DNA from 3 places in the Streptomyces sp. NPDC045998 genome. Region 3 is predicted to be linked to each of the others. Evidence: predicted binding sites of a transcription regulator. Region 3 holds the regulator's gene; each other region holds the start of a gene.

Region 1 (3,274 bases), on a different contig from region 3:
CCATGTCGCCGAGCATCGCCTTGCGGCGGTCGCCGAAGCCGGGGGCCTTGACCGCGACCGCGTTGAAGGTGCCGCGGATCTTGTTGACGACCAGGGTCGACAGGGCCTCGCCCTCGACGTCCTCGGCGATGATCAGCAGCGGCTTGGAGGAGCCGGCCTGGATGATCTTCTCGAGGAGCGGGAGCAGGTCGGCGATCGCGGAGATCTTGCCCTGGTGGATCAGGATGTACGGGTCGTCGAGGACGGCCTCCATACGCTCCTGGTCGGTCACCATGTACGGGGACAGGTAGCCCTTGTCGAAGGCCATGCCCTCGGTGAAGTCGAGCTCCAGGCCGAAGGTGTTGGACTCCTCGACGGTGATGACACCGTCCTTGCCGACCTTGTCCATCGCCTCGGCGATGAGCTCGCCGACCTGCTGGTCCTGCGCGGAGAGCGCGGCCACGGCGGCGATGTCGGCCTTGTCGTCGATCGGGCGCGCGGTGGCGAGCAGCTCGTCGGAGACGGCCTTGACCGCGGCGTCGATGCCCTTCTTCAGGGCGGCCGGGGAGGCGCCGGCGGCGACGTTGCGCAGGCCCTCGCGGACCAGCGCCTGGGCCAGCACGGTGGCGGTGGTGGTGCCGTCACCAGCGATGTCGTTGGTCTTGGTGGCCACCTCCTTCACCAGCTGGGCGCCGAGGTTCTCGTACGGGTCGTCGAGCTCGACCTCGCGGGCGATCGTCACACCGTCGTTGGTGATGGTGGGAGCGCCGAACTTCTTGTCGATGACGACGTTGCGGCCCTTGGGGCCGATGGTCACCTTGACGGTGTCGGCGAGCTTGTTGACACCGCGCTCGAGGGCGCGACGGGCGTCCTCGTCGAACTTCAGGATCTTCGCCATGGGGCTGAGTCAGTCCTCTCGAACGAACCGCGCCCCTCGACGCCCGGCGCTGTGGAGAGCGGGGCGGCCAGGGGCGCAGCTCAAAGCATCTCTGCTTCGGGAAAAGCGGGGTGAATTACTTCTCGACGATCGCGAGCACGTCGCGGGCCGAGAGGACGAGGTACTCCTCGTTGTTGTACTTCACCTCGGTGCCGCCGTACTTGCTGTACAGCACGATGTCGCCGGTCTTGACGTCGAGCGGCAGGCGCTCGCCGTTCTCGAAGCGGCCCGGGCCCACGGCGAGGACGACGCCCTCCTGGGGCTTCTCCTTCGCAGTGTCCGGGATGACCAGGCCAGAGGCCGTGGTCTGCTCGGCGTCGAGCGGCTGGACCACGACACGGTCCTCGAGCGGCTTGATGGCAACCTTGGAGCTGGTGGTCGTCACGATCCGACCTCCCCCTTCGGAGATCTCACGGGGTTAACTGTCTGAGGTGGCGACCAGGTGGATCCGTCGTCGCGGGTGCCGGACCTGCCCGTCGCTGTGTTGGCACTCTCCGGTGGGGAGTGCCAGAGCCGAGACTATGACCGCGATTAGCACTCGGTCAAGCGGAGTGCCAATTCACGACGGCGCGGCGTTTTCTCGCCGCCCTCGGCGGGGTCCTCCGCGACGGGGTCCTCAGACGTAGTCCTCGAGCTTCGCGACGGCGTAGCCCTTCGCCGTCACGACGTTCATGACGTACCGGATCATGTCCGCCATGCTGCCCTTCCAGTCCTCCCGGCCCCGGAAGTGCGTGAGGATGATGTCGCCGGGGTGCAGGTCCCGGTCCCACTCGCGCCACTCCATGTGGTCGGGGAACGCCTCGGCCGCCCACAGCGGTACGGCCTTGACGCCGCAGGACCGGGCGGCGCGCAGCGTGTCGCCGTTGTAGTTGCCGTACGGCGGGCGGAAGAGCGGCGGGCGCGTGCCGTAGCGCTTCTCGATGACGTCCTGCTGGCCGCAGATCTCGCGCTTCTGCTCCGCGTAGGAGAGGGCGGGCATGTAGCGGTGGTTGAGGGTGTGGTTGTGCAGGGCGACGCCGGTGCGCTGCATCTTCTTGAAGTAGCCGTAGTCCTCCCTGACGAGGTAGTCGCTGAGGAACGCGCTGTAGGGGATGTCGAGTTCGTCCATCATCCGCACCAGCTCGGGGTCCTTCTCGGCGCCGTCGTCGATGGTGAGGAAGACGATCCGCTCCTTGGTGGGGACGGTCGTGAAGACGGGCGGCAGGGTGGGGTCGCCCACGCCGAAGCCCTTACGGAAGGTGATCTTCGGTTTCTCGGCGGCCGTGGGCGGCGGGGGCGCGGCCAGCGGCGTGAGCTTCAGCCCCCACTTGCGGGCGGCGACGGCGCGGGCGGCCTGCGCGCGCTTGACCCTCTCCACGTACGCGGCCAGCGCGCCGGCCGGTCCGGCGGCCGCGGCCCCGCCGCCCTGGCGCGGCTGGGGCTGTCCGCCGGCGGGGGCGACGTCCTCCCGTCCGGAGTCGGGGTCACCGCAGGCGGCGAGTGCGGCGAGGAGGAGAGCGGCGAGCACGGCGGCGGCGCGCCGGGGCCACCACCCCCTCGCGACCGACGGCATTTGTTCCGTTTGTCGTACTAGCTGCATGGCGCCGCATCCTGTCAGCGCCGCGCCCCGCCGCCCGGGCGACACCGCCGCCCCGCGCGCACCATCGCCCACCTGGCCCACAATGGGGCGGGTGACCGATCTCGCCGCCTTCTCCGCGCTCCTCACCGACGAGGGCCAGGCCCTGCTGGCCGCCCTGCGCGACTACGACCCGTCCCAGGAGCTCGCCGTCGCCTCCCGGCTGCGCCGGGACCACCCGGCCGAGCTGGTCACGGCGGCGATCGGACAGGCCCGGCTGCGGCAGCGGGCGGTGGCGAAGTTCGGCGCGGAGGACGCGTACCGGATGTACTTCACGCCCAACGGCGTCGAGCAGTCGACCCGGGCCTCCGTCGGCGCCTACCGCGCGGCGCGCTTCAAGGAGCTGGGCGTACGCGGCGTCGCGGACCTCTGCTGCGGCATCGGCGGCGACGCCGTCGCGCTGGCCCGCGCGGGGATCCGGGTCCTGGCCGTGGACCGGGACCCGCTGACCGCCGGGGCCGCCCGCGCGAACGCCGAGGCGCTGGGCCTGGCCGACCTGATCGAGGTGCGCTGCGCGGACGTCACGGAGGTCGACACCTCCGGGTACGACGCGGTCTTCGTGGACCCGGCCCGGCGCGGTGGCCGGGGCCGCGTGTTCGACCCCGAGGCGTACTCGCCGCCGCTGTCCTGGGCCGTCGGCACGGCGCTCGGGGCGCCGCACGCCGCGCTGAAGATCGCCCCCGGCATCCCGCACGAGACGGTGCCGCCGGAGGCCGAGGCCGAGTGGATCTCGGACGGCGGCG
Region 2 (3,274 bases), on a different contig from region 3:
GCAACCTGGCGGGCGCGGTCGGCGCCGCCGCCGCCCGGGCCGGCTTCCGCTCCTGCGTGTTCATCCCGCACGACCTGGAGCAGGGCAAGGTCGTCATGGCCGCGGTGTACGGCGGTGACCTGGTCGGCATCGAGGGCAACTACGACGACGTCAACCGCTTCTGCTCCGAGCTCATCGGCGACCCGCTCGGCGAGGGCTGGGGCTTCGTGAACGTCAACCTCCGCCCGTACTACGCGGAGGGCTCGAAGACGCTCGCGTACGAGATCTGCGAGCAGCTCGGCTGGCGGCTGCCCGACCAGATCGTCATCCCGATCGCGTCCGGCTCGCAGCTGACGAAGATCGACAAGGGACTGCAGGAGCTCATCAAGCTGGGCCTGGTCGAGGACAAGCCGTACAAGATCTTCGGCGCCCAGGCGGAGGGCTGCTCCCCGGTGTCGGCGGCCTTCAAGGCCGGCCACGACGTCGTACGCCCCCAGAAGCCGAACACCATCGCCAAGTCGCTCGCCATCGGCAACCCCGCCGACGGCCCGTACGTCCTGGACATCGCCCGCCGCACCGGCGGCGCGGTCGAGGACGTCAACGACGAGCAGGTGGTCGACGCGATCAAGCTGCTGGCCCGTACGGAGGGCATCTTCGCCGAGACGGCGGGCGGTGTGACCGTGGGTGTGACGAAGAAGCTCATCGAGGCCGGTGTGCTGGACCCGTCCCTCACCACGGTCGTGCTCAACACGGGCGACGGCCTGAAGACCCTGGACGCCGTGGCTCCGACGACCGGCCCCACCGCCACGATCCGCCCGAGCCTGGACGCGTTCCGCGACGCCGGCCTGGCCTGACCCGACCTGAGCTCGTACTGAAAGGCATCACGACATGAGCGTCAACGTGCGCATCCCCACCATCCTCCGCACGTACACGGGCGGCCAGGCCGAGGTCCCGGCGGAGGGCGCGACCCTCGCCGAGGTCATCGAGTCGCTGGAGAAGAACCACCCGGGCATCGCCGCCCGCGTCCTGGACGACCAGGGCAAGCTGCGCCGCTTCGTCAACGTGTACGTGAACGACGACGACGTCCGCTTCGAGCAGGGTCTGGAGACCGCCACGCCGGACGGCGCGGGCGTGTCGATCATTCCCGCCGTGGCCGGCGGTTGCTAGCCCAGGGATAGCGCTTTCCGGAATTGCCCCCTCCGCACACGGTGCGCAGGGGGCATTTCCGCATGGTTGAGCGCGGTAGAGTTGGGGAAGCCCCCGCCGCCGGTCATGTCACGCGCATATGAATTCACGCCCCGGCGCGACAAGATGCAGTCAAAGTACCCGTGCCTGATGCGCCGAATGTGCGCTTTGCCGGGCCCGACTTGCCCAGGATTCTGGCGAATTCCGCCTACTTTTCCGTTCACGCATGCTCGGAATTCTCGTCCGATTGACCTGTTGCAGACGGCAGTTGGACAGATACATTCAGCGGCGGTCGACGCGTTCCGGCGCACGCCCGTTCCTGTCAGCGGGTGAGGTCTGACCCGGGTCCGCGAAGTGCGGTCCTGTGCAAGGGCCAGTAATAGGGGAGTTAGGCATGGCTCAGGGCACCGTCAAGTGGTTCAACGCGGAGAAGGGGTACGGCTTCATCGCGGTCGACGGTGGTGCGGATGTTTTCGTCCACTACAGCGCGATCCAGATGGACGGCTACCGCACCCTGGAGGAGGGTCAGCGAGTCGAGTTCGAGATCTCGCAGGGCCAGAAGGGTCCGCAGGCGGACATGGTCAAGCTCGCCGGCTAGCAGCAGACGCGTTTCGGCCAGCGACTTTCACAGTGGTGCCGAGGGGCCCGCATCCGCACAGGATGCGGGCCCCTCGCGCGTGCGCGCACGCGTACACGCGGAGGGGATCGAGGGCTCTCGATCCCCGGGAGATCGCCGGGAGATCACGGGGAGGAGCTTGCACTCGAAGGGGTCGAGTGCTAATCATTGGCGTTAGCACTCTGAAGGTGAGAGTGACAACGAAGGACCGAGTCGGTGAGGTCCGCAGGCCGGTGGGGCAAGGAACCACAGGGGCATGCAGGCCGTCCGTCGCGGGCGCCAGCGCGGTCCGGAGCATCCACCCCAGTCCGGGAGGACCACTTCACATGGCCAAGATCATCGCGTTCGACGAGGAGGCACGGCGCGGCCTCGAGCGCGGCATGAACCAGCTCGCCGACGCCGTCAAGGTGACCCTGGGCCCCAAGGGTCGCAACGTCGTCCTCGAGAAGAAGTGGGGCGCCCCCACGATCACCAACGATGGTGTCTCCATCGCCAAGGAGATCGAGCTCGAGGACCCGTACGAGAAGATCGGCGCCGAGCTGGTCAAGGAAGTCGCCAAGAAGACGGACGACGTCGCCGGTGACGGTACGACCACCGCGACCGTCCTCGCCCAGGCGCTCGTCCGCGAGGGTCTGCGCAACGTCGCCGCCGGCGCCAACCCGATGGCCCTGAAGCGCGGCATCGAGAAGGCCGTCGAGGCCGTCTCCGGTGCGCTGCTCGACCAGGCGAAGGAGGTCGAGACGAAGGAGCAGATCGCCTCCACCGCCTCCATCTCCGCCGCCGACACGCAGATCGGCGAGCTCATCGCCGAGGCGATGGACAAGGTCGGCAAGGAAGGCGTCATCACCGTCGAGGAGTCCCAGACCTTCGGTCTGGAGCTGGAGCTCACCGAGGGTATGCGCTTCGACAAGGGCTACATCTCGGCGTACTTCGCCACCGACATGGAGCGTATGGAGGCCTCTCTGGAGGACCCGTACATCCTGATCGTCAACTCCAAGATCTCCTCCGTGAAGGACCTCCTCCCGCTGCTGGAGAAGGTCATGCAGTCGGGCAAGCCGCTGCTGATCATCGCCGAGGACGTCGAGGGCGAGGCCCTGTCGACGCTGGTCGTCAACAAGATCCGCGGCACCTTCAAGTCCGTCGCCGTCAAGGCCCCGGGCTTCGGCGACCGCCGCAAGGCCATGCTGAACGACATCGCCATCCTCACGGGCGGCACGGTCATCTCCGAGGAGGTCGGCCTCAAGCTGGAGAACGCCGGTCTCGACCTGCTGGGCCGCGCCCGCAAGGTGGTCATCACCAAGGACGAGACCACGATCGTCGACGGTGCCGGTGACAGCGAGCAGGTCCAGGGCCGCGTCAACCAGATCCGCGCCGAGATCGAGAACTCCGACTCGGACTACGACCGCGAGAAGCTCCAGGAGCGCCTGGCGAAGCTGGCCGGCGGCGTGGCCGTCATCAAGGCCGGTGCCGCGACCGAGGTGGAGCTCAAGGAGC
Region 3 (3,274 bases):
CGCAGGTGGGTGACGCCCCTCCCGTGCAGCGGGATCGACTGGCCCGACTGCGTACCGGGCCGGATGTCGACCTCCTCCATCCCGTCCAGCGTCTCCAGCGGCACCTTGGTACCGAGCGCGCCCGCCGTCATCGGGATGGTCACCGTGCAGTGCAGGTCGTCCCCGCGCCGCTGGAAGACCGCGTGCGGCAGCTCGTGGATCTCGACGTACAGGTCGCCGGCGGGGCCGCCGCCCGGGCCGACCTCGCCCTCGCCCGCGAGCTGGATGCGGGTGCCGTTGTCGACACCGGCCGGGATCTTGACCGTGAGCGTACGGCGGGACCGTACGCGCCCGTCGCCGGCGCACTCCGGGCACGGCGTCGGCACCACGGTGCCGAAGCCCTGGCACTGGGGGCAGGGGCGGGACGTCATGACCTGGCCCAGGAAGGACCGGGTCACCTGGGAGACCTCACCGCGGCCGCGGCACATGTCACAGGTCTGCGCCGACGTACCGGGCGCGGCACCCTCACCGGAACACGTCGTACAGACGACGGCGGTGTCGACCTGGATGTCCTTCGTCGTACCGAAGGCGGCCTCGTTGAGGTCGATCTCCAGCCGGATCATCGCGTCCTGGCCGCGCCGGGTCCGCGAGCGCGGGCCGCGCTGGGACGCCGTACCGAAGAAGGCGTCCATGATGTCGGAGAAGTTGCCGAAGCCGCCGGCGCCGAAGCCGGCGCCCGCTCCCGCGCCGCCGGAGGCGGACAGGGGGTCGCCGCCGAGGTCGTAGACCTGCTTCTTCTGCGGGTCCGACAGCACCTCGTAGGCGGCGTTGATCTCCTTGAACCGCTCCTGCGTCTTCGGATCGGGATTGACGTCCGGGTGCAGCTCGCGCGCGAGCCGCCGGAACGCCTTCTTGATCTCGTCCTGGGACGCGTCGCGGCGTACGCCGAGTACGGCGTAATAGTCCGTGGCCACTACGACTCCGCCAGGATCTGTCCGACGTAACGTGCCACTGCGCGTACCGCTCCCATCGTTCCGGGGTAGTCCATGCGGGTCGGTCCGACCACGCCGAGTTTGGCGACTGCCTCGTCGCCCGAACCGTAGCCGACCGCGACGACGGACGTGGAGTTCAGCCCCTCATGGGCGTTCTCGTGCCCGATGCGTACGGTCATCGCCGAGTCCTTGGCCTCGCCGAGCAGCTTCAGGAGCACCACCTGCTCCTCCAGCGCCTCCAGCACCGGCCGGATCGTCAGCGGGAAGTCGTGCCCGAAGCGCGTCAGATTGGCGGTGCCGCCGATCATCAGCCGCTCCTCGGTCTCCTCCACCAGCGTCTCCAGCAGCGTGGCCAGCACCGTGGAGACGGTCCCGCGGTCCTCCGTCTCGAACGACTCGGGGAGGTCCTGCACCAGCTGCGGCACATCGGTGAAGCGCCGCCCCACGACACGGCTGTTCAGCCGCGCCCGCAGGTCGGCCACGGACTGCTCGCCGAACGGCGCGGGGCAGTCCACCATGCGCTGCTCCACCCGGCCCGTGTCGGTGATCAGCACCAGCATCAGCCGGGCCGGGGCCAGCGACAGCAGCTCCACGTGCCGCACGGTGGAGCGCGTGAGGGACGGGTACTGCACGACCGCGACCTGCCGGGTCAGCTGCGCCAGCAGCCGCACCGTACGGCCGACGACGTCGTCCAGGTCCACCGCGCCGTCCAGGAAGTTCTGGATCGCGCGGCGCTCCGGCGTCGACAGCGGCTTGACGCCGGCGAGCTTGTCGACGAAGAGCCGGTAGCCCTTGTCCGTGGGGATGCGGCCCGCGCTGGTGTGGGGCTGGGCGATGAAGCCCTCCTCCTCCAGCACCGCCATGTCGTTGCGCACGGTGGCCGGCGAGACGCCGAGGTTGTGGCGCTCCGTGAGCGCCTTGGAGCCGACGGGCTCCTCGGTGCCGACGTAGTCCTGGACGATGGCGCGCAGCACCTCGAGTCTGCGTTCGCTGAGCATCGCGCGCACCTCCAGCTGGCTTCGGTTACTCGGTGTCCATTGGCACTCGACGGGTCCGAGTGCCAGGTATCACCCGGCCAGTGTACGGCGCCGGGGTACGCCCCTAGCAAGGGCGGCGGCCACGCTACCGCGCTAGCGTCACGGTATGGACGTCAGCTGGGAGGACTTCGGATGGGAGCGGCTCGCCGACGGTGTGGGCCGTCGGCGGCTGCCCGTCTGGGACGCCACCACCGCCCTGGTGGCCGGTGAGGGCGCGGCTCTGCTCTTCGACACGGGGGCCACGCTCCGCGAGGGGGCGGAGATCCGGGGGCAGGCGCAGAAGCTGCTCGGCGGAGGGCGGAGGGTGACGCATATCGCACTCAGCCATCCCCATTTCGATCATGTGCTGGGTACGGCGGCGTTCGCGGGGGCGGAGGTGTTCGGCGCGGTCGGCGTCGACACGCTGCTGACCCGTGAGCGGGACGATCTGCGGGCGGACGCGGTCCGGCACGGGGTCGCCGCCGCGGAGGCCGTCGAGGCGGTGGACGTGCTGGTCAGGCCGCACCACCTGGTGACCGGCGAGTGGACGCTCGACCTGGGTGGGCGGCAGGTGCTGCTGGCCAACGTGGGGCCGGGTCACACCGGTCACGACCTGGTGCTGCTGGTGCCCGGCGCCCCGGAGGTCGTCTTCTGCGGGGACCTGGTGGAGGAGTCGGGCGACCCCCAGGCGGGCCGGGACGCCATCCCGTCGCGCTGGCCGGCCGCGCTGGACCGGCTCCTGGAGCTGGGCGGGGAGGACGCGCTGTACGTGCCGGGGCACGGCGCGGTGGTCGACGCCGCCTTCGTACGCGCCCAACGCGATGAGCTGGCCCGGCGGTTCGGGGTGTCGTAGCGTCTGCCGAATGCGCAGTTACGACCCTGATCTGACGCCCTCGTGGAAGCGGCCGCCGGCCCCGGTGCCGGAGGTGCCCGCCGAGCCGGATCTGGTGGTGGAGGAGGTGGGGACGGGTTTCTGCGGGGCGGTGATCCGCTGCGAGGCGGGGACGGTGACCCTGGAGGACCGGTTCGGCAAGCACCGGGTGTTCCCGCTGGCGCCGCGCGGGTTCCTGCTGGAGGGCCGCCCGGTCACCCTGGTCCGCCCGTCCTCCGCCGCTCCGGTACGGCCCACCCGTACCGCCTCGGGTTCGATCGCCGTCCCCGGCGCACGCGCGCGGGTGGCCCGCGCGGGGCGCATCTATGTGGAGGGCCGCCACGACGCGGAGCTCGTGGAGCGGGTGTGGGGCGACGACCTGCGCGTCGAGGGCGTGGTCGTCGAGTACCTGGAGG

The links. The regulator HrcA, encoded in region 3, represses chaperone genes, less so after heat shock. The targets are predictions, from matches to a motif close to TTNGCACTCNGNNNNNCNGAGTGCNAA.
Region 1: groES (co-chaperone GroES) is a predicted target of HrcA. The motif match lies at 1,448-1,474, and genes of this name have one in related genera.
Region 2: groL (chaperonin GroEL) is a predicted target of HrcA. The motif match lies at 1,955-1,981, and genes of this name have one in related genera.

The regions. Positions count from the first base shown of each region.
Region 1 covers NZ_JBWKLJ010000010.1:219,571-222,844, forward strand. Annotated here, with positions in the region: gene groL (chaperonin GroEL) at 1-877, opposite strand, end outside; gene groES (co-chaperone GroES) at 993-1,301, opposite strand; gene AC07FJ_RS27690 (polysaccharide deacetylase family protein) at 1,533-2,495, opposite strand; gene AC07FJ_RS27695 (THUMP-like domain-containing protein) at 2,578-3,274, shown strand, end outside.
Region 2 covers NZ_JBWKLJ010000013.1:118,493-121,766, forward strand. Annotated here, with positions in the region: gene thrC (threonine synthase) at 1-833, shown strand, start outside; gene AC07FJ_RS30915 (ubiquitin-like small modifier protein 1) at 868-1,146, shown strand; gene AC07FJ_RS30920 (cold-shock protein) at 1,559-1,762, shown strand; gene groL (chaperonin GroEL) at 2,107-3,274, shown strand, end outside.
Region 3 covers NZ_JBWKLJ010000001.1:298,861-302,134, reverse strand. Annotated here, with positions in the region: gene dnaJ (molecular chaperone DnaJ) at 1-953, opposite strand, end outside; gene hrcA (heat-inducible transcriptional repressor HrcA) at 953-1,969, opposite strand; gene AC07FJ_RS01275 (MBL fold metallo-hydrolase) at 2,115-2,840, shown strand; gene AC07FJ_RS01270 (DUF3097 domain-containing protein) at 2,851-3,274, shown strand, end outside.